2 regions of the Paraburkholderia sp. BGA-UO-ETr-F12 genome follow, and region 1 is predicted to be linked to the other one. Evidence: riboswitches for the same ligand, from Rfam matches in the RefSeq annotation. Region 1 holds a riboswitch; the other holds the start of a gene.

Region 1 (11,310 bases):
GCGAGGCTGCCGCCCGCCGATCCCGGCGCGCTATCGCCGTGACTCAGGATCGCGATGCCCACCAGCCCGAGGCCGACCGCGAACCACTCGCCCCGGCCGATCTTGCGCCCCGCCACCGCCGCGATCACGGTCGCGAACAGCGGCACCGTCGCGACCATCACGGCCGCGGTGCCGGTGCCGACGGTGCGCATGCCGTAGGCGAGCATGCCGCTCGACAAACCGACCAGCATCGTGCCGACCAGGCCGGCATTGCGGATTTCAGCGGCGCTCGGCCAAACCGGATTGCGGCGCACCGCGAAAATGAAGAGCCCTACCCCGGCAAACAGATTGCGCAGCCCCGAGAGCAGCAACGGCGGAAATGAACCAAGGGCGACGTGCACGGCGAGATAGGTCGAACCCCACACGAGATAAACGACGGCGAGCGCGAGCGCGATCTGTCCGTTGCGGGACTGCGGCAAACGGATCGGAAAACCACGCGGAAAACGGCTAGGGAGTTGCGGCGACATGCGTTCAATCCGCCCATGCCGCTCGAGGTGCTGCGCCCCCGCTGAAGACCCGGTGGCGGGATGGCGGACACCGCATCGGCGATGCGGTCTGACGGGCGAGGCTGGCGGACATGTCGGTGGAACGGAAAGACGATAGATGGCCAATGGGGCCACAACGCCGCGGCGGTCGAAAGGAGTCGATCCGCGGCTAACACGCGCCAAATAACGGGCGCGACGCCGCATTATGCAGTAAGCGCCCACCGCACCGCTTGAAAGAATCGTAACTTTTTTGCGTACTTGCAACAGAAAAGCCGGGGACGCATCCCCGGCTTTCGTTTTGAGTGTGAAACCGGCGCCCGAACTATGTGACCGGCATCGTCGGCAACACTCAGTTGGCCATCGCGCCCGATGCCTCGTGCTTCATGCCCATCGCGTCGCCGCTCTTTTTCATCTTGTCGTGCTTCATCGTGTTCTTCTTCATGTGGTCTTTGGACATCGAATCTTTCGACATGGTGTCCTTGGACATGGCGTCGTTGGACATCGCGCCGCTTGCCTGAGCGAACGCGGCGCCGCCGCTGGTCAGGAGGGCGACGGCCATTGCTGCGATTGCGAACTTTTTCATGGGAAACTCCGTTTCGTTATGGATGGTGAATCTAAGCCGGCGTCCAGCGGGCACCGGGGTACTTCCGAAGCTTCTGCCGCCCGGGGTCGCGCGTGCGGACCGGCACGCGCCGACCCGCGCGTCAGGAGCCTCCGAACCAGTTGTAGCCTTGGTCGACCCAATAGCCGCCAGGGTACGTGTTGGTGACGAACATCTCGACGATGTGCTTCGGATTCTTGTAGCCGAGCTTGGTCGGCATGCGCAGCTTCATCGGGAAGCCGTATTTCGCGGGCAGACGCTCGCCGTCATACGAGAAGGTGAGCAGCGTTTGCGGATGCAGCGCGGTCGGCATGTCGATGCTTTCGTAGTAGTCGTCGGCACATTTGAAGCCCACGTACTTCGCGCTCGTGTCCGCGCCGATGCGCCGCAGAAAATCGGCAAACGGCGTGCCGCCCCAGCGGCCGATCGCGCTCCACCCTTCCACGCAGATATGCCGCGTGATCTGCTCGGCATGCGGCAGCGCGTACAACTCAGGCAAAGTCCAGACACGCTGACCGGTCACGAGGCCACTGATTTTCAGCTTGTAGTCGGAGGCGTCGACGTCGGGCACGTCCTCGATACCGTAGAACGCGTTGAACGGAAACGGCCGCGTGATCTGCGCTTCGGTGTAGGTCGGCGCAAGTTGCTTCGGATCGAACAGCGCGGCCTGCGCGCGGTCGTTCAGACGCGACACGGCCGTGAGGAATGCGTTGACCGAATCGTTGTCGGTCAGCGAGCAGCCCGTCAGCATCGACAGGCCGCCGAGCGTCAGAAGCCGCTTGCCGAACAGGCGCCGCGACGGCATCGCGAGTTCGCGCCGGGCGTCGATCAGGATCGACTCGCGGTCGAGCTTGTCGTCGGGCATCGAAGCGGGCTTTCGATCGGCACTGGATTCAGATTTGAACATGATTCGATATCCTTAGAGCTTTGCGTATCCGTGGATTGACCGCTTAGCGTCCGCGCAGCATCGCCAGCAGCGAACGCGGCACGAGCGCCACCATCACCAGATGCACGGCGATGAACGCAGCCATCAACGACATGGCGCAGAAGTGGACGATGCGTGCGTTGTCGTAACCGCCCATCAATTCGCGCAGCAGCGGAAACTGCACCGACTTCCAGATCGCAAGACCGGAGAGCACCAGCACGATCAGATCGCAGACGACGAACAGATAGGCCAGTTTCTGCACCGCGTTGTAGACGCGCAGATCGGCGTGCGAGAGCTTGCCGGTCAGTGCGGCGACGAAATCGTGCAGCACGGCACGGGGCGAAACCGGCAGGAACTTGCGCACGAATCGCCCGCTGACCAGGTTCAGCGCGAGATACAGCAGGCCGTTGAAAACCAGCAGCCACATCGCCGCGAAGTGCCATTGCAGCGCGCCGCCGAGCCAGCCGCCGAGCGTGAGCGCCGTGGGAAACGTGAAGCTTTTGAAGATCGGCGACGCGTCATAGATGCGCCAGCCGGACAGCATCATCAGGATGGCCGCGAGTGCGTTGAGCCAATGCGTAACGCGCACCCACACCGGGTGAATCGCGCCGCTCTTCGGCGTCGCGGGCGGAGCGGTGTCGCTAAGAGCATGAGGCGTTGCCATGAGAATCTCCGATGAAATGAGAAGCGCTGCGAGGCTGTCGCGCGATCAGTGGCAGGCAGCCAGTTCGCCGACCTGCAACACATCGCCGGTCGCGGCGTTTTCGACGAAAGCGACAACGCCGAAGGTGTCGGCGGGCGCGTTGGCGTCGGCATCGTCGATGTGGAGATCGCGGTGGATTTGCGCGTGACCGGCAACCAGTGGCACGGGGCCGATCCATTGCCGCACGACGCGTTCGTGATGCAGCGTGGCGCCGTTGTTTTCCCCGGCTTTGACCTGCGAGTTCAACGCGTTCTGATAGAGCGCGACGTAGGCATTCAATGTGCCGCCGGCGTCGGCCGCCTTGCTGGTGAATTGGGCGTCGACATTGAACGCGCCCTTCGCCTGCGGTTTCAGTTCGAGCGCGACATTCGCCTGGGCCGGTTCGGCAACAAGCTGTTCGATGCGGCTCTGAAAACTGCCGCGTTGCGACCAGCCGCGCAATTCACGGCCCGATACGAAGACCTCGGGCGTATAGATCGTGTGGCCGCTGGCGAGATCGGTCAGGGTTTGCTGACGTTCGGTGAAGCGATGCTGCGAAAAGCGGTCGGTCCAGCCGAGGCTGTTCCAGTAGTCCACGTGTAAAGCCAACGGCACGATGCTTTGGGTCGCACCGCTGTTTTTCCATTGGCTCAACCAGTTGTCGGCCGGCGGGCAGCTGTTGCAGCCCTCGCTGCTGTAAAGCTCGACAAGCGCCACGCGGTGCGACGGGCTGTGCGACGCGCATACGGCACCGGCTGCGGTTGCCAGACCGCTGGCAACGAGGGTCGTCAGCGCGACGGCCAGCGCGATTGCGCGGTTGATATCGCGGCCGGCATGCCGGGTGGCGTGGCGGGTTCGTACGGTTCGCATGGCGTGCTCCATCAGGATCTGCACGTTTGTCGAACGATGAGACCACTTATGACAGCCAGTTCTGATATTTATTTTAGTTCGGGTAGCCGCCCGCGGTGCCGGCCATTTCATGCTGTCCTCGAACAGATCCATGCGGTTCGGCCATGCCGCGCCTTGCCCGCACGGCCTCTGCGGGCGGCGCTTAAAGAGACATGGCGGCCCGTGCTAGCATTCACCTTTCGGTCGCGTCGATCAAGCTTTCTTTGCGGCGCGCCCTACCCCAACCCCTTTGTTATCCGCCGGCAACCCCAATGCGTTTTCCGTTCTCCCGTGCTCTCACCCGTTTGCGCCCCCGCCGCGCAACCGGCTGCGCGCGCGCGGACATCGCGACGCCCCAGGCCGGCCAGCCATCCCGAACGCTCCCGCTTCTCGCCGCCCGGCGCCCGATCTGACGCAGCTCCCTCCATTACCGGAGCCGCGTTGTCGGGCTCCGGGCTGATCTCATCCGCACGCAGTCCCTTTACATGCAGATCGAATTGGAGAACCCGTCATGAAAAAGACGAAAACCTGTTATCTCACCGAGCTCGACGTCGCCCGTCTTGAAAAGCATGCGGCCGCGCCCGGCGCCGAAGCCAAATTGCAAGACATGCTCGACGACGTGCTCGAGCGCGCCGTGATCGTCGAATCGCGCGACATTCCCGCGAACGTCGTGACGATGAATTCGCAAGCCACGCTGGTGGACGAAACCAGCGGCGAGCAGATGACCTGGACCGTGGTCTATCCGCCCGACGCGGATTTCGCTCAAGGCCGCCTGAACGTGTTCTCGCCGGTCGGCCTTGCACTGCTCGGCGCCAAGCGCGGCGAACGCATCCGCTTCACGCCGCCGAGCGGCACGGAGAAAGTGCTGAAGCTCGAAAAAATCCTGTTCCAGCCCGAAGCCGCTGACGACTTCACGCTCTAGGCAACACGCATTCGCGACGCAGAACTGCTGCGCCGCATCATTCCCGGCAGCCCTTTCACCATAAGAATAGAGCGCGGCTGACCGGTGTTATCTCCGCTATCTGACTTTTTCAAGACGGGTTGCCAAGCAACGCCCGGGCGGTGTATCGTGTGCGCTGCTAACGCGGGGGTCCTGCGTCGCACGGAGGTTGGAGGTCCGTGTTGCGTGGGTGAGAAATACCCTTTGAACCTGATCTGGATAATGCCAGCGCAGGGAAGCGTACGGATTTCGCAGCTGGTCTACCGTTTCATCTCTCGCGAATCCGACAACTTCCATCTCGTCTCCTGCTTAGCCGCCCCACACCTGGGAAACCGGGGGTCGGCGCCAAAGCGCCAACTCTCGTTGACCGCAACAAGTTGCTTGGGACCGGAGTAAGGCGATAACGCGCCGATTCTGGTCGACAGAGGAGATACGCATGAACGCCAATCCGAAGTTTCTTTCCGCCGACGCCCACGTCGACGCCGCCGCTGTCGCCCCGCTGCCGAATTCGCGCAAGGTCTACGTGACCGGCTCGCGGCCCGACATTCGCGTGCCGATGCGCGAGATTTCCCAGGCGGATACGCCGGATAGCTTTGGCGGCGAGAAGAACCCGCCGGTCTACGTCTACGATACGTCGGGCCCCTACTCCGATCCGGAAGCCAGGATCGACATTCGCGCCGGCCTGCCCGCGCTGCGTCAGGCGTGGATCGAAGAGCGCGGCGACACGGAAGCGCTTACGGGCCTGTCGAGCGACTTCAGCCGCGAGCGCGCCGCCGATACCGCTACTGCCGATCTGCGCTTCAAGGGCCTGCACCGCACGCCGCGCCGCGCAATCGCCGGCAAGAACGTCTCGCAGATGCACTACGCGCGCAAAGGCATCATCACGCCGGAAATGGAATACATCGCGATTCGCGAGAACCAGCAACGCGCCGCGTATCTGGAAAGCCTGAAAACAAGCGGTCCGAACGGCGAAAAACTCGCCGCGATGATGGGCCGCCAGCATCCGGGCCAGGCGTTCGGTGCGAGCGCATTCGGTCCCGACGGCCTGAAGGAAATCACCGCGGAATTCGTGCGCGAGGAAGTCGCCCGCGGCCGCGCGATCATCCCGAACAACATCAACCACCCGGAAAGCGAGCCGATGATCATCGGCCGCAACTTCCTCGTGAAGGTGAATGCGAACATCGGCAACTCGGCGGTGACCTCCTCGATCGGCGAAGAAGTCGACAAGATGACGTGGGCGATCCGCTGGGGCGGCGACACGGTGATGGATCTGTCCACCGGCAAGCACATTCACGAAACGCGCGAGTGGATCATCCGCAATAGCCCGGTGCCGATCGGCACGGTGCCGATCTATCAGGCGCTCGAAAAGGTCAACGGCAAGGCCGAAGACCTGACGTGGGAAATCTTCCGCGACACGCTGATCGAACAGGCCGAACAAGGCGTCGATTACTTCACGATTCACGCGGGCGTGCGTCTGCAATACGTGCCGCTCACGGCGAAGCGCATGACGGGCATCGTCTCGCGCGGCGGCTCGATCATGGCGAAGTGGTGCCTCGCGCACCATAAGGAAAGCTTCCTGTACGAGCACTTCGAAGACATCTGCGAAATCATGAAGGCGTATGACGTGGCCTTCTCGCTCGGCGACGGCCTGCGTCCCGGCTCGATCTACGACGCCAACGACGAAGCGCAGCTCGGCGAACTGAAGACGCTCGGCGAACTCACGCAGATCGCGTGGAAGCACGACGTGCAAACGATGATCGAAGGCCCGGGCCACGTGCCGATGCAGTTGATCAAGGAAAACATGGACCTGCAACTGGAATGGTGTGACGAAGCACCGTTCTACACGCTGGGACCGTTGACCACGGACATCGCACCGGGCTACGACCACATCACGTCGGGCATTGGTGCAGCGATGATCGGCTGGTTCGGCACGGCGATGCTCTGCTACGTCACGCCGAAGGAGCACCTTGGGTTGCCGAACAAGGACGACGTCAAGACCGGCATCATCACGTACAAGCTTGCTGCGCACGCCGCCGATCTGGCGAAGGGCCATCCCGGCGCGCAGGTGCGTGACAATGCGTTGTCGAAGGCGCGTTTCGAATTCCGCTGGGAAGATCAGTTCAATCTCGGCCTCGACCCGGACAAGGCGCGCGAATTCCACGACGAAACGCTGCCGAAGGATTCGGCCAAGGTCGCGCACTTCTGTTCGATGTGCGGCCCGCACTTCTGCTCGATGAAGATTACGCAGGACGTACGCGAGTTCGCCGCGCAACAAGGCCTCTCCGACGACGACGCGCTGAAGAAAGGCATGGAAGTGAAGTCGATCGAGTTCATGAAGAAGGGTGCTGAGATCTATCAGCGGCAGTAAGGTGGGATCGTGGGCGCGTTAGCATGCGCCCGCCATCCAGACCTTCCGCAGCACCGCACTGCAGCACCGAAGCCCGCCACTGGCGGGCTTTTGCGTTTCTGCGCGGCGGGCACGCCGCATGCTGACAAAAGGGAAACATTTGATTACGAAACCGACAATCCACTGACAAGCTCACACATCTGGATACGGATTGCGGCGATAAGATCAAGTGTAAGGACGGCATGATCAGTCCATTTACAGGCAACCCCTTCCAGACACAATGAACGGAGTCAGCATCATGAAATCGATTCGTCAACTCGGTGCGCTCGCGACGATCGTCGCTGTTGTCGCAAGTCTTTCCGCGTGTGACAACATGACGACCCGGCAACGCGATACGGTGATCGGCGCTGGTGTCGGCGGCGCCGCAGGCGGTCTGATCGGCGGCAATGCACTGTCGACGCTGGGTGGTGCGGCGGCAGGCGGTATCATCGGTAATCAGGTCGGCAAATAAGCGGTAAGGAGGCGTTCTCGATACGACGGCGCACGGGGCCAACTGTTTCAGCCCATCATGAAGAACGAAGCTGCACGCAGCAACGAACCGGCGGGCGCGGCACATCGTAAAGGCGACGGGCGCCATGCCGGTTGCGCCGAACAACGTTTTTGCAACGACGTGAAATAAGCCGTTACGGTTTTGCAATCCTGCGAACGCGACGGGGGCGTAAGCTCAAGGCAATACGCCCCGCATGGCGGCGTCGGTTTGCAACAGGAGCGCGTCATGAAGTCCCGCAACATCACCACGCCTGGCATGATCGGCCAGCCACTGCCGCGCCGTTTCTCCCGTATTTCACACACCAGGCTCGCGCTCAGCGCAGCAGTCAGCGTGCTGACGCTGTCCGGCTGCTACTACCCATACGGTTACTATCCGGGTGGCTACTATCCGTATTACGCCACGGTCCCCGCCACTACAGCGCAACAGGACGTGCAGGTCGGCCCGCCTGATCCACAGGCGGCACAACTGACGCAGCAATCGTCGGCGCAGCAGCAAGCCCAGCAGGCGCAAAACGCGCAGCAAAATCCGCCGCCGGCTTATACCGTTGCTGCCGCCCCGCCCGTCTACGTGGCTCCGGCCTACCCCGCCTATCCCGCCTACTATCCGCCGCCGGTGTATCCCGCTTATTACGGCTACCCCGGCTGGTACGGTCCGTCGGTCTCGATCGGCGTAGGCTTTGGCGGCTACTGGGGCGGCGGCCATGGCTATTGGGGCGGCGGACACGGCCACTGGCACTGAAGCTCCCCCGTCTCGCGTTCGTCGCGCCGCAACAATCCCCGCTCACAGGCCCCCGGCGCGGCCGTCTCTCGTTCGCCCGTACTTACCCTTCTTGACGCTTCCCAACCGGGCTCTATGCTTGGGAAAGCCACACGCAGTACTTGTTTAAATAAGCGACCCGGCGCGTCCTGTATGCGCCGCCGGCGCCCATCCGTCCTGCCAGAGCGACGCGCCCCGCAATGCGTAGTCCGCGTCGATTTCGAACAACAACGAAGGAGACGTGATGTTTCACCAACTACTCACTCCAGTCGGCAATTCGCTATTGCTGTCGTTCCTCGTCGCGGCCTTGCCGATCATCGTCGTGTTGCTGTTGCTCGGCTGGGCCCGTCGGCCGGCCTGGCAGGCGTCGCTCGCGGGTTTGATCGTCGGATTGATCGTGGCGATCTTCGTCTGGCAGTTCCCGGTCGGACTCGCGGCCGCCTCAGTGGCCAACGGCGCGGTGTTTGCGTGCTGGCCCGTCATGTGGATCGTGTTCACCGCGATCCTGCTCTACAACATCTCGCAGCGCTCGGGCCGCTTCGCCGCCTTTCGCATGTGGATGATCGATAACCTGCCGAACGACCGCCGCGTCGTGCTGGTGGTGATCGGCTTTTCTTTCGGCGCGTTATTCGAAGGGATTTCCGGATTCGGCACGCCGGTGGCGATCACCAGTTCGCTGCTGATCCTGCTGGGTTTCCCCACACTCGAAGCACTCACCTTCACGCTGATCTTCAATACGGCGCCGGTCGCGTTCGGCGCGCTCGGTGTCCCGATCACGGTGCTCGGCGCGGTTACTCACCTGCCGGCAGACTCGCTCGCCAAGATGGTCGGACGGCAGTTGCCGTTTTTCGCGTTGCTGCTGCCGTTCTACGTGATCGGCGTGTATGCCGGCTTTCGCAACATGCTGCGCGTATGGCCGGTGCTGCTGGTGTCGGGCGCAAGCTTCGCGCTGACCCAGTTCATCACGGCGAACTACGTGAACTACAGTCTGACCGACGTGCTGTCGTCGTTGGTCTCGCTGATCCTGACGATCGCGTTCCTGCGCGTATGGAAGCCCGCCGTCGATCCGAAGTTCGCGATCAACATCGATCGCGTGGGCGAGGTGCGCGGCAAGATCAGCGGCGGCCAGGGCTGGTATCCGTGGATCATCGTCTCGGCGGTGGTGATCGTCTGGACCATCGCCAAGATCTTCCTGATCGGCGACGTCAAGGTTCCGTGGCCGGGCCTCGACAAGGCGGTGTACATCACCCTGTACAACACGCCGTACGGCGCGATCTGGGACTTCCAGCCGCTGGCCACCGGCACGGCGATTCTGGTCGCCGCCATCATCACGTCGCTCGTGACGGGTCTCGGGATCGGTGAATTTGGCAAGGCCATTGTCGACACCTGGGTCCAGACACGCATCGCGATTCTGACCGTGGCGACCATCGTCGCGCTCGCCTATCTGATGAACTACTCGGGGCTCACCTACACGCTCGGGCTTGGGGCGGCGTCGGTCGGACCGTTCTTCCCGCTGATATCGGCGTTCCTCGGCTGGGTCGCCGTGTTCCTGTCCGGCAGCGACACGTCGGGCAACGCGTTGTTCGGCAACTTGCAGGTGGTAGCGGCCCATCAACTGAACCTGAACCCGATCCTGATGGCGGCGACCAATTCGTCGGGCGGCGTGATGGGCAAGATGATCTCGCCGCAAAACATCTCGACCGGCGTGGCGACGACCGAACTCAAAGGCAAGGAGGGCGTGGTGTTCGCCAAGACCTTCAAGCATTCGATTCTGTTGACGGTGATTCTCGGCGTGCTGGTGTGGGTGCAGCAGAACTTCCTGCAAGGGATGATTCCGCACTGAGGCAGGCATTCGAGCCGCGCGAGGCAGCATGGGTGGTTGCCGCAGCATCTGCGGCGACCGCAAAATAACTCATGCTCAAGGAGCGCCAACCGCGGCAGGGTTGGCGCCGCCTTCTTTTTCATGCGTCTCTCACCGCAATTTTTCTCACATCAGCGTGAGAATTGCTCGTTTTGCGGCCGGCTCGTTCGCGCTTAGCATCACGATAGCCCGACGCCGGCCTCTCCCGCATCTTGCTGTTTCACTCCAGCCTGAAACGTTTTGCGCAATCGGGCTGCTACGATGTCCATGCGTCTCGACTCTACCGCGCGCGGCGCCACGACAATGAATGCCAGAAACCTGCTCCAGTTGCTGATCCTCGCCGCCCTATGGGGCGCCTCGTTCCTCTTTATCCGCGTCGGCGTGACCGACTTCGGCGTCGCACCGCTGATGGCGTTGCGGGTCGGCATCGGCGCGGTCTTCCTCGCCATCGTGCTGGTCGCACGGCGGCCGCTGCAGCAGTCCGCAACGATCCTGCACCGTCACGCCTTCCCGCTGCTGGTGGTTGGCATTCTGAATTCGGCGGCGCCGTTCTGCCTGTTCGCGTATGCCGAGCTGACGCTGTCGGCGGGCGTGACGTCCGTGATCAATGCGACGACACCGCTGTGGGGCGCACTCGTCGGCTTTCTATGGCTGCGCGATCGCCTGAGCGCGCTGCGCACCGCCGGGCTCGTGATCGGCTTTCTCGGCGTCCTGATGCTGGTGTGGGATCAGATCGCCGCACCGAACGGCTCGGCCGCCACCCCGCTGAGCACCGCGCTCGCGGCCGCCGCGGCACTCGGCGCCACCCTGCTGTACGGCATCGCCGCCAATTTCACGAAGCGCCACCTGACCGGCGTCGACGCGTTGACCGTCGCGACCGGCACGATGACCGGCGCCACCATCGTGCTGCTGCCGCTCGCCGTAATCTACTGGCCCGCCGCACCGATCTCGCTGCACGCATGGGGCGCGGTCATTGCGCTGGGCGTGGCATGTACCGGCGTCGCCTACATGCTGTTCTTCCATCTGATCTCGGTGGTGGGACCGGCACGCACGATTACCGTGACCTTCGTGATTCCGGTGTTCGGCATTCTGTGGGGTGCGCTGTTTCTTGGCGAAACCGTGTCGCTGGGCATGCTGGAAGGCTGCGGCGTAATCCTCGTCGGCACCGCGCTCGCCACGGGTGTAGTCAAGCGTCTGCCTTGGACCGGAGCGCGCCGCGCCGACACCTGAAAACCG
Region 2 (11,310 bases), on a different contig from region 1:
AACGCGTGGCATAGCCGGCCGTGCCCAAGCCGTCGATCACCGATCGACCCAAAGCACTGATCATGACTGACCTCCGCCAATGCCGAAGTCCGCCGCGAGCGGCGTCTGGCTGGGGTAGTGGAATTTGAATGGACCGTCCGGCGCGCCGTCGATGAACTGGCGCACCGTGGCGTCGGTCGACGCACGCAGCTCGGCCGGGGTGCCTTCGGCATGCACCCCGCCGTTGGCGAGGAAATAGACGTAATCGGCGATCGCGAACGATTCCGGGACGTCGTGCGTGACGAGAATCGAGGTTGCGCCAAGCGCCTGATTCAGCGCGCGAATCAGGTTCGCGGTGATGCCGAGCGAGATCGGATCGAGGCCGGCGAACGGTTCGTCGTACATCATCAGCTCGGGGTCGAGCGCAATCGCCCGGGCCAGCGCCACGCGCCGCGCCATGCCGCCCGAAATCTCCGACGGTGCGAGATCGCGCGCGCCGCGCAACCCAACCGCGTTGAGCTTCATCAATACGAGATCGCGGATCAGTTCTTCGGGGAGGTCGGTGTGCTCGCGCAGTGCGAACGCGACGTTCTCGAACACCGACATGTCGGTGAACAGTGCGCCGAACTGGAACAGCATGCCCATCTTGCGGCGCAGCGCGTAGAGACCGTCGCGCGTCTGCTGGCCGATGTCATGGCCTTGAAACAGGATCTGGCCGCGCTGCGCGCGCACCAGACCGCCGATCAGGCGCAGCACCGTGGTCTTGCCGCAACCCGAGCCGCCCATGACCGCGACGACCTGGCCACGCTTGAAGCGCAGATTCAGGTTCGACAGGACGAGCCGGTCGCCATAACCGAAGTCGACGTCACGCAGCTCGAGTAAGGTCTCGGGGGAGGAAGACACGAAACTGACAGTCCTTTTACACGGAAGGCCGAATTATAGGGCCATCATGCAAAAGCTGCCGTGAGGTGCCCCGTCCCTTTACTGACTTTGACGATTATTGCGTAAACGCATGTTGCAGCGCAGAAACCGCGGCAGCCGGATCGGCGGCCTCGGTCACGGCGCGCACAACCGCGGCGCAGCCTACACCCGTCGCCAGCACTTGGGGCAGCACCTGCAAATCGATCCCGCCGATCGCCACCAGCGGCACGACGCCGTCGAGCAGGCGCACATACCGCGCCAGACGCTTGAGCCCCTGCGGTGCGGTCGGCATGAACTTGGTCGTGGTCGGAAACACGGCGCCCAACGCAATATAGCTGGGCCGGAAATGCAGTGCTTTCAGAATCTCGTAGAAGCCGTGCGTCGACAGGCCAAGCCGGATGCCGGCGCCGGCAAGCGCCGACAAATCGGCCGTGTGCACGTCTTCCTGGCCCAGGTGGACGCCGTAAGCGCCCGCTTCCAGCGCGGCCAGCCAGTGATCGTTGATGAAAACCTGGGCATCGTGCTCGCGACCCGCAGCGACAGAACGAGCGATTTCGCGCTTCAGTTCGTCGGCGGGTTCGGCCGATTTGCGGCGCAACTGGATTGTCTTTACGCCGAGGGCCGCCACCCGTTCGACCCATTCCGCGGTCGGCAGTACCGGATACAGGCCAAGCCGGTCGGGACAACGCGCAAAAGCTTGCGCCGGCGCGGCCGGCAGGCCGGTCAGACGCGGGAAGCGGGCAATATCGGCCGGAAAGGCGTCGTCCGCACGGGTTTCGTCGCCGTCACGCCAGGCCAAAGCCAGCACCAGCGCGTCGTGCGGATCGAAACCGCAGTCCAGAAACGCCGCCAGCGCGGCTATCCAGTCTTCCGCCAGATGGCCTTCCAACCCGTATTTCTCGCCGCCCAGATGGAGCGTCGCCGCATTCTCGGCTGCGACGATCACGCCGGCGCCCTGCACCTGCCAGCGCGCCACCTGTTCGCCGTGCTGTTGCGCGTCGGCGACAACGATCAGGTCGCCGCCGTTCGGCTCGTCCGGCGCGGTCAGGCAAATGCGCCACGGCGCGTGCGTCGGCGGCCAGTCGCCCAGGCGGGCGCGGATCCGCTCGGCGGCTTCGGTGAGTTCATCGGCGGGCGGCCAGAAGAGGTCGCGGCCGGTCAAAGGCAAAGTTTGCGTCATGCAGCACTCCCGTCTTGATGCCAGAACGGCATGCCGACCACCGGCGTGCTCGCGTGCGCGCTTTCGCGCTCGGCCATCGGCCCCGCCAGAAAAGCCTGGCGGCCCGCTTCGACGCCCAGCGCAAAGGCGCGCGCCATCGCGTCAGGGTGCGTTGCCTGCGACACGGCGGTGTTCAGCAGCACGCCGTCGAAGCCCCACTCCATTACCTGCGCCGCGTGCGACGGCACGCCGAGGCCGGCGTCGACGATCAGCGGCACATCCGGCAGACGTTCGCGCAACACGCGCAGGCCGTACGGATTGATCACGCCCTTGCCGGTACCGATCGGCGCGCCCCACGGCATCAGCGCCTCGCAGCCCGCGTCGAGCAGACGGCGGCCGATCACCAGATCTTCGGTGCAGTACGGCAGCACCTTGAAACCGTCCTTGATCAACTGCGTCGCCGCTTCGATCAGGCCGACCGGATCGGGCTGCAACGTGTAGTCGTCGCCGATCAGTTCGAGCTTGATCCAGTCGGTCTCAAAGATTTCGCGCGCCATGTGCGCGGTGGTCACCGCCTCGCCGACCGTCAGGCAGCCGGCGGTATTGGGCAAAAGCGGCACGCCGTGGCGCTTGAGCAGGTCGAAAAAGCCGGCTTCGGCGCCGCCTTCGTTCATCTGCCGGCGCAAAGCAACGGTCACCATGCCGGGTCGCGCCGCGTCGATCGAATCGGACAGCGATTGCAGCGAGGGATAGCGCGAAGTGCCGAGCAGCACCCGACTCGCGAAGGTTTGGCCGTACAGCGTGAGCGCGTCGGCGGTTTGGGGGGCAGTCATTTGCATAATCCTGGTCTCCGGCAAGGCGTGGTGCGGCGCTTAGCCGCCAGCCACGGGTTGCACGACATCGAGCTTGTCGCCCGGCTGCAGCGCGCGCGCCGCATGCTGGGTGCGCGCGACGAAATCGCCGTTCAGTGCGACCGCGAACGGCGGACGCGCGCCGAACGCGGCGAGCGCATCGGCGACAGTCGCGCCTTCGGGCAGCGACAACGGCTTCTGATTGATATGAATGTCCATGGTGTTCGAATACGGTTCAGTCAATAGCGGGAGCGGCACGTGCTGGCTTGCCCGCGGTTATTTCATCCGCGGATGCGCAACGCTCATGCCGGTTCCCGCGCACAGTCCAGTTGAAACAGCTCGCTCCAGCGCGCAGCGCGTTGCCAGTCGGCGAAAGCTTCGGCGTCGCCAATGCGGCCATCGAGCAGCGCCGCGGCAAAGCGCACGGCTTCGTCGGCGACTTCGGGCACGATCATGTAGCCGTGCCGGTACAGGCCGTTCACGCGCAGCGTCTGCGCGCCGTCCCACAGCAAGGCCGGACGGTGGTCCGGCAAAGTCGGGCGGCACTGCGAATTCAATTCGAGGATGCGTGCCTCGCCGAAGCCGGGATGCACGGAGAACGCCGCGCTCAGCAACTCGAGCGCCGAGCGCACGCTGACCGGCGACATGTCCTCGCCTTCTACCTCGGTCGCGCCGATCACGTAGAGATCGTCCTGCTTCGGCGCGATATACAGCGGATAGCGCGGATGCAGCAATCGCACCGGCCGCGTCAACTTGATGCCGGGCGCATGCACACGGGCGACTTCGCCGCGGATGCCGCGCAGCGTGGGCAGCACCGGTTTCGCGCCCAAACCCCGGCAGTCGATCGTGACGCGCGCAGGCGGCAGCGCGTGATCGTCGACCGGCGTATTCCAGTGCGTATCGACACCGCGCTGCGCCAGACCCGCGGCAAGCGCGGCCAGCACCTGACGGTTATCCAGTTGACCTTCATGCGGCAGCAGCCAGCCCTGATTGAAGCGGCCCGCCAACGCGGGTTCGGCCGCACCGAGCTGGGCGCCGGCCAGCGTCACAAAGCCGCCGTCGAGCAATTCGGCAGGCGCGTTCGAGCGCACGCGGCGCTCGAACAACGGCGCTTCGGTCCGGTCGGCGTGATGCCAGACCACAAGCGTGCCATTGCGCTGGAAGAACACCGGTTCGGGCAATTCGGCCAGCACTTGCGGCCAGGTCTCGAGCGAACTTGCGCCGAGACGCGTGATCAGCAATTCGGCGCTGGCGGCTTCTGCCAGCGGCGCCAGCATGGCGGCGGCGACCCAGGCGGCGGCCTGCGAGCCGGCGGCGTCGCCGCGCTCGTAGAGCGCCACGCGATATCCTTCACCGGCAAGGCGCCATGCGACCAGACGCCCGCACAGCCCGCCGCCGAGCACCGCGAAATCAGGTTGAGCACGACGGTTCATCGCGCCCGCTCCGAGCCGCGACAGACGGCAACGCTCAAGCAGCACGGCGCATCGACGTAAGCGGCTGGAGCGCGGCGAGCAGTAAAACACATGTATGAAGAATAGGCGGTCATCGAGTCCTTTCTGTACGGCCCAAAAACGCACGTACCCAGGACGAAACCGGCGGGTGAGGCCGGCCGGGCAAAACGCGCGTCCCAATAGCTGACGCCGCCCGGCGGGGAATGGAAGACTGGCTGCTTCCGGAAACTTCCCGCGCCGGTATTACCCGGATCGGGTGCAAAGGGTCTCTCTCAGCCTAGCCGCCGCTGCATGAGAATCACGCAGCCTGTGGGCAAAGCACCCCTGTTTCGTCGAAGGTCATTAGACCATAAAAGGCGCAACGCCCGCAAACCGATGGCCCATGCAGGCGCGCGGCAGTTGATCCGGCACCATCTTTCGATCCGCCAATATGGCCGGAGCCGGCGCTCTGGCACAATGCCAGCACCGGATACTGCGGGGCCGCCTGGCCGCACGCGCGGCGTCGAGGCGCAGCCGCCGGGTGGAAATTAATTTTCGCTTAAGGGCCTCGCGCCAGAATCAGGCGCTCACCCGGGCGTGGGTTCGTCGAGCATGACGCCCGGGGCACGTACCGCAAACCGCCGTGGGGTCGGTCCGAAATGGGCCGGCCAGATGGGCCAGCACTTCATCAGGATGCTCATGACACCGAATACCGCTTCCAGCCCCGCGCTGCCGCCGGACGAAAAAGTCTCCGCCTGGAGCCTGATCAAACCTTACTGGGTTTCCGAAGAACGAAAAACGGCGTGGGGGCTGCTCGTCGCGATCATCGTGATGAATCTGCTCGTCGTGTGGATCAACGTGCGCCTGAATCGCTGGAGCGCCGACTTCTACAACGCGCTGCAGACCAAGAACGTGCACGACTTTCCGCACCTGCTGATGGTGTTCACCGGGCTCGCGTTCGGCTTCATCATCCTTGCCGTGTACGGCCGTTATCTGCGCCAGATGCTCGGCTTCCGCTGGCGCCAGTGGCTGACCACGCGTTATCTCAACGAATGGCTGCGCGACAGCGCCTTCTACCGGATCGAACGCGACCGGCTCGCCGACAACCCCGACCAGCGGATCAGCGACGACCTGCAATCGTTCGCCACCACCACGCTCTCGCTAACGCTCGACCTGCTCTCCACGGTCGTCACGCTGGTCTCGTTCATCACGATCCTGTGGTCGCTGGCCGGCGCGCTGACCATTTCGCTCGGCGGCATGCCAATACAGGTTCCCGGCTACATGGTGTGGGCCGCGGCGCTCTACGCCGTGGTGGGCTCGCTGATCATCCAGAAGGTCGGCCACCCGCTCGTGCCGATTAACTACCAGGCACAGAAAGTCGAGGCGGATTTCCGTTTCGGCCTGATCCGCCTTCGTGAGAACGCCGAACAGATCGCCTTCTATAACGGCATGGAAACGGAGAAGACGAACGCGCACACGCTGTTCGGCCGCATCCGCGACAACTGGTGGCAGGTGATGAAGTACACCAAGCGGCTCACCTTCGTGCTGAGCTTCTACGGTCAGATCGCGATCATCTTCCCGATCGTCGTCGCCGCGCCGCGCTACTTCGCAGGCGCTTTCTCATTCGGCGTGCTGATGCAGATCTCGCAAGCATTCGGCACCGTCAGCGATTCGTTTTCGTGGTTCATCAATAGTTACGGCACGCTCGTCGAGTGGCGCGCCACCGTGAACCGGTTGCGCGAATTCAAGCGAATCGTACATGCGCCGCGTCTGAAGGAGTCCGTGTCGCCGGCCACCGCGCATGGCGGCATCAACCTGCATTTCGTCGATGAAGACCGGCTTTCCACCGACGGCCTCCAGCTTGCGCTGCCGAACGGCAACCCGCTGTCGCGCATCCGCGATATCGCGATCACACCGGGCTCGCGCTGGCTGGTGCGGGGTCCGTCCGGCTCCGGCAAGAGCACGCTGATGCGCGCGCTCGCCGGCTTGTGGCCGTTCGGCGACGGTTCGATCGACGCACCGGTCAACGCGCGCATGATGTTCATCCCGCAGGTCAGCTACATGCCGATCGGCACGCTGAAGGCAGCACTCACCTATCCTTCTCCCGCGGACACCTACACCGACGAAGAATGCCGTGAAGCGCTCGTCACCTGCCATCTTTCGGAATACGCCGAGCGCCTGCAGGAATCGGGGCACTGGACGCGCATCCTCTCGCCAGGCGAACAGCAACGTCTCGCCGGCGCTCGCGTGCTGCTGCACAAGCCGGACTATCTGTTCCTCGACGAAGCGACCAGCGCGCTCGATGCGGAAAACGAAGCGCGTCTCTATCACCTGTTCACCGAGCGGCTGCCGAAGGCGGCGATCGTCAGTGTCGCGCATCGCGAATCGCTGGCGGCGTTCCATGGCGACACGCTCGACGTCGAGCGTTCGGGCGAACCGATCGCCGCATAAACAGCACAAGCAGCATCACCAGCCTGCACAGCGAGAGCGACATGAGCCGAGCCGACGACGCGAACAGCACGACTGACATGAGCGACTCCGGCTTCGATCGGGTCGTCCTGATCACCGGCGCGGGCTCCGGCATCGGCGCGGCATTGGCACGGCGCATCGCCGCACCGCGCACCGCGCTGATGCTGCACGCACGCGGGGCCGACGACGAAGCGCGCCGGCGTCTCGCGCAGGTCGCCGCCGATTGCAGCGCGAACGGCGCACACTGCGCGACGGTATGCGCCGATCTGGCTGAACGCGGCGCCCCCGAGCACGTGATTCATCAAACGCTCGCGCAGTTCGGCGCGCTGGACCAACTGGTCGCGAATGCCGGCCACGCGCAACGGCAAACGCTCAACGCACTCGACACGGATGCGTTCAACGCCGCCTTCGCCGCAATGCCGGGCGCCTTCGCCGCGCTCGTCAAGCGAGCCACGCCGGCACTGGCGACCTCGGAGCGAGGCCGCGTGGTCGCGCTCAGTTCGTTCGTCGCGCATCGCTATCGCGTCGATGCGCCATTCGCCGCTACGGCGGCCGCGAAAGCCGCACTCGAATCGCTGGCCAAAACCGCCGCCGCCGAACTGGCGGCGCATGGCGTGACCGTCAATTGCGTCGCGCCCGGCTACACCCGTAAAGATCGCGGTCCAAGTGCCGATAATGCATCGGTGTGGACTCGCGCCGCCGAGGCAACGCCGCTTGGCCACGTCGCCGAACCGGCGGATATCGCGGCGTTGATCGCCTTCCTGCTCTCCGACGAAGCGCGCCACATCACCGGCCAGGTGATTCATATCGACGGCGGCCTCACGCTCGGCTAAGCGGCACGCCGCTCGTCAGCGCGGCAAGGCCGCACGCCTATTTGCGAGACCTTGCTGCGAGACCTTGCGCGCAATCGACCCACACATCGCAACATCCTGAAACACGCGAGAAGAGTTCGAAAGCACTCGCGAAGCGGGCAAGCTGTTCCCCGCTTTGAAAAGCCCCTGCTGCAGCGACGATAGTCGTGCGGGCCGTACCCTCTCCGGTCCGCCACGCCACTCACTGCTACCGGACTCTCCGCACATGTCATTCGATCGCCGCTCTCATCCTTCGACCCAGCGCGCAGCGCTCGCTCTTGGCGCAGCCCTGCTGCTCGCGAGCGCCACGCATGCGGCGCTTGCCGCCCAGCCCGCCGAACCCGCGGACGTTTGCCCCGCGCTCAAACATATCGTCAGTGCTGCCGACTTCAAGCAGTTGCATTCGCAACCCGCCGCGCAACTGCCAGGTGTCTCGGCTGCGGACGACTGCCGCGCCAACGCGCACGCCTACGATTGCCACTGGCGCGCGCACTGGCAAGCCGACGGCGTGGTCAACGATCCGCTCGAGGAGTTCGGCGCCGATATCGCCGCCTGTTTTCCGAACGTCGTGCACGACGTCAACACGCCGACGCGTCAGCATTTCATCGTGACCACCGATGACCGGCGCGTGAGCGTCACGGCCAGCGTGCAAGGGCAAAACGAACTACGCCTGCGCGTCACGCGCTGAGCGTGGACCCTGCTTGCCGCGAGCCGTTACCGTTATCGTTGCCGTTACCCTGCACCGCTGTTCGCAGCGCCCCTTTGTGACGCCGCACGTCTTCACCGCTACCAGGCACCGCATCATGACCTCCATGCCACGCTTGCGCGTTGACGCTTTCACGCGGGCCCCGATGGCCGCGTGGGTCAGGTTGCGGCGGCCCGGTGCCCGGCTCGCTGCCTCGGCCTGCCTCGCGTTAGGCCTGAACGGCTGCGCGTGGACACTGATCTCGGCGGCCGACGCCACCGGCTCCGTGATTCAGGCCGGCTACGCGATCGCCGCGAACTACTCGTCGCCGACCTTCGTCAACGGCCGGCGGGCGGACGTGCACAACGTCTGCATCGAAGTGAATCAAACGGTGTCAGTCGGCGATTTCGTGCCGGCACTGCAGCTCGCGCTCGACCGCCGCGGCATTCGTTCGGACGTCTACAATCCGGGCACATCGCCCGCCGGATGCGAGGCGCGTCTCGTCTACAACGCGGCGATCGATTACGGCCGCCGTTCGTTCAGCGACGAAACGATCCAGTATCTGTCGATCATCGATCTGACGCTGATCCAGCACGGGCGCATTCTCGTCACCGCGCGCTACCAGACCGGCGGCCTCAATACCGACCGCTTCTCCACCGCATCGACCAAGCTCAATGGTTTGATCGACAAGATGGTGGTCGATCAGACCGACCTGGAACGGCAACCGATGCAAACGATGCAGACATCGCTGGCAAACTAGAAGAAGGCCTGTCTGCTTGCTTTCTCTTACACGCGAAAGGATTCGAAAGCGTTACGTGCTTTGCGACGCTCGCGCGGATCACTAAGATGACCTGGATGAACCAATCCATTCTGGTCGTCGACGACGACCCCGTCGTCCGCGAACTCGTCAGCGAATATCTGCTAGGGCGCGGCTTCAATGTGTCCACGCTCGAACACGGTATGGCGCTGCAGCGCGCGTTGCAAAACGAGCGCCCCGCGCTGATCGTGCTCGACATCATGATGCCGGAGCTCGACGGCATCAGCGCACTGCGCGCATTGCGTGTCGCCGGTGACGATATTCCCGTGATCCTGTTGACCGCTCGCGCCGATCCGATCGACCGCGTGATCGGCCTCGAACTCGGCGCCGACGATTATCTCGGCAAGCCATTCGAACCGAGCGAACTGGTCGCGCGGATTCGCACGGTCCTGCGCCGCCGCGGTGCGATTGCGCCGAGCGCGCCGGAGCAACGCGCACCCTATCGTTTCGGCCGCTTCGAGGTGAATTTTCCGGCGCGCGAACTGCGCCGCGATGGGGAACGCATTCCACTGCGCTCGAGCGAGTTCGCAATGCTCAAGGTATTCGTCACGCACGCGATGACGGTACTCACGCGCGCGCAGTTGCTGGAGAAACTGCACGGCAATAGCGAGGCGCATCGCAATCGCAGCCTTGATGTATCGATCTGGCGTTTGCGGCGGCTGATCGAGGTGGACCCGTCCGAGCCGCGCTATGTGCAAACTGTGTGGGGCCGCGGCTACGTGTTCGTACCGGACGGTGAGATCGGCGCGGCGGAACGCAACGCGGCGCCGCTTTCGTAAGACCTGAGAGAGCGTGCCCCGGCGTGTCGCACAACTCGCGCGCACCGCGATCGACTTCAGAAAGTCAGCACGCTCAGAAACATCCTTTGCAGCCAGCCCATCGTGGTGGCGTCGGACACCATCCCCACGCCGGCCTGTTCGATACGTGCATTGGCGACCTTGCTCGACGCGACATAATTCCCGGCTTCGATATCCTTCGGATTGACGATACCCGACAGGCGCAAGCGGTCGCGATTGCCGCTCATCGCGATGACCTTCTCGCCCGACACCACCAGATTGCCGGTCGACATCGTGCCGATCACCGTCACAGCGAGTGTGCCAGTCATGCCGCTGGTGTCGGTGAGACTGCCCTGTCCTTTGTAGTCGGTGCTGGCCGAGCCGACATTGAACAGCCTCGCAAGCCGCGCAGCGGCGTTGGTCGACTGATCCGCAGCGGTCGCGGTGATGCTGCTCGAGCGGCTCGCGGCCGCGGTCGAGCTGTTGTTGCCGCTGTACGACTCCGACAAACGGATCGTCAGCACGTCGCCGATATGCTGCGCACGCGGCGTTTCGTAAAGCAGCAACGGCGCGCCGGCCTGATAGATCGCGCCCTGCGTATTGACGTTCAGCGGCGCCGAGGCGATCGGCGGCGACATCGGCGTTTCAACGATTGACGGTGGCTGGCTGCTGCCGCAAGCCGCGAGACAGCCTGCCGCGCCTAGCGTGACAGTCAGACGTAGCGCAGTCATAGTTGCTCCTTGGCCGGATCGGCCGGAATGAAAACGGACCGTGCGGTCGCGCCGCCGATGCTTCGCTTAACGACGCAATCGACGCCACGCGCGATCCCGCAAACAGCGCGACAGACGAGGCGGCACATCACCCCGCCTCGGCGCCGCTTGCCTGCCACTGCCGCACGACGGATTTCACCCATGCGTCCGAGCCCTTCAACAGATAGGTGAGCGTGCCGTTGCGCGTTCCCGGCAAAAAACACAAGGTGATCGAACTCACCGCGTTGTCCCACACGTAGACCGGCAGCACGCCCGGCGACGACACGCTTTGCGTCACCAGACGCGGCGCGCCATAGCGGTCGGCAAGCGCGTCGCGCAAGTCCTCGGCGGTGATCTCGTCGATCACAAAAGAAATCTCGTACAAACGCAGTGGGCTCTGGCCATCGACACGCGCAAAACGCAGCACGTGCTCCAGCGCCGGTGCGCCGTCGACGACGGCTTGCGACACTGCCCAGCCGTCGTCAGCGCGATGCGCCCAACGGCATGCAACGGTCAGACTCTCCTGCGATTTGAGCCGCATGCCGAGCGCGCCGGCCTGCACGTCCGTCTCGCAGACTGGTACGCTGCCAACCGGCGTGGCACGCACGGTCGAGCCGGCGCGA

The links. Region 1 has a riboswitch for thiamine pyrophosphate ahead of thiC (phosphomethylpyrimidine synthase ThiC). Riboswitches for the same ligand answer to the same signal wherever they lie in the genome.
Region 2: it holds a riboswitch for thiamine pyrophosphate, as region 1 does, so the genes downstream of both, AC57B6_RS07285 (FAD-dependent oxidoreductase) here and thiC (phosphomethylpyrimidine synthase ThiC) in region 1, are expected to answer to the same signal.

Annotation. Positions count from the first base shown of each region.
Region 1 is NZ_JCAQOZ010000053.1:11,677-22,986, reverse strand. It holds gene AC57B6_RS23960 (EamA family transporter) at 1-506, opposite strand, end outside; gene AC57B6_RS23955 (pentapeptide MXKDX repeat protein) at 874-1,107, opposite strand; gene AC57B6_RS23950 (molybdopterin-dependent oxidoreductase) at 1,229-2,032, opposite strand; gene AC57B6_RS23945 (cytochrome b/b6 domain-containing protein) at 2,076-2,714, opposite strand; gene AC57B6_RS23940 (DUF1223 domain-containing protein) at 2,760-3,602, opposite strand; gene AC57B6_RS23935 (GreA/GreB family elongation factor) at 4,132-4,542, shown strand; TPP riboswitch at 4,697-4,815, shown strand; gene thiC (phosphomethylpyrimidine synthase ThiC) at 4,997-6,928, shown strand; gene AC57B6_RS23925 (YMGG-like glycine zipper-containing protein) at 7,206-7,418, shown strand; gene AC57B6_RS23920 (hypothetical protein) at 7,683-8,195, shown strand; gene AC57B6_RS23915 (L-lactate permease) at 8,458-10,056, shown strand; gene AC57B6_RS23910 (DMT family transporter) at 10,378-11,304, shown strand.
Region 2 is NZ_JCAQOZ010000018.1:54,330-65,639, reverse strand. It holds gene mlaE (lipid asymmetry maintenance ABC transporter permease subunit MlaE) at 1-64, opposite strand, end outside; gene AC57B6_RS07305 (ABC transporter ATP-binding protein) at 61-882, opposite strand; gene thiE (thiamine phosphate synthase) at 977-2,080, opposite strand; gene AC57B6_RS07295 (thiazole synthase) at 2,077-2,892, opposite strand; gene thiS (sulfur carrier protein ThiS) at 2,932-3,129, opposite strand; gene AC57B6_RS07285 (FAD-dependent oxidoreductase) at 3,213-4,343, opposite strand; TPP riboswitch at 4,574-4,697, opposite strand; gene AC57B6_RS07280 (ABC transporter ATP-binding protein/permease) at 5,040-6,791, shown strand; gene AC57B6_RS07275 (SDR family NAD(P)-dependent oxidoreductase) at 6,869-7,642, shown strand; gene AC57B6_RS07270 (hypothetical protein) at 7,887-8,348, shown strand; gene AC57B6_RS07265 (hypothetical protein) at 8,464-9,105, shown strand; gene AC57B6_RS07260 (response regulator) at 9,201-9,941, shown strand; gene AC57B6_RS07255 (flagellar basal body L-ring protein FlgH) at 9,998-10,669, opposite strand; gene AC57B6_RS07250 (hypothetical protein) at 10,797-11,310, opposite strand, start outside.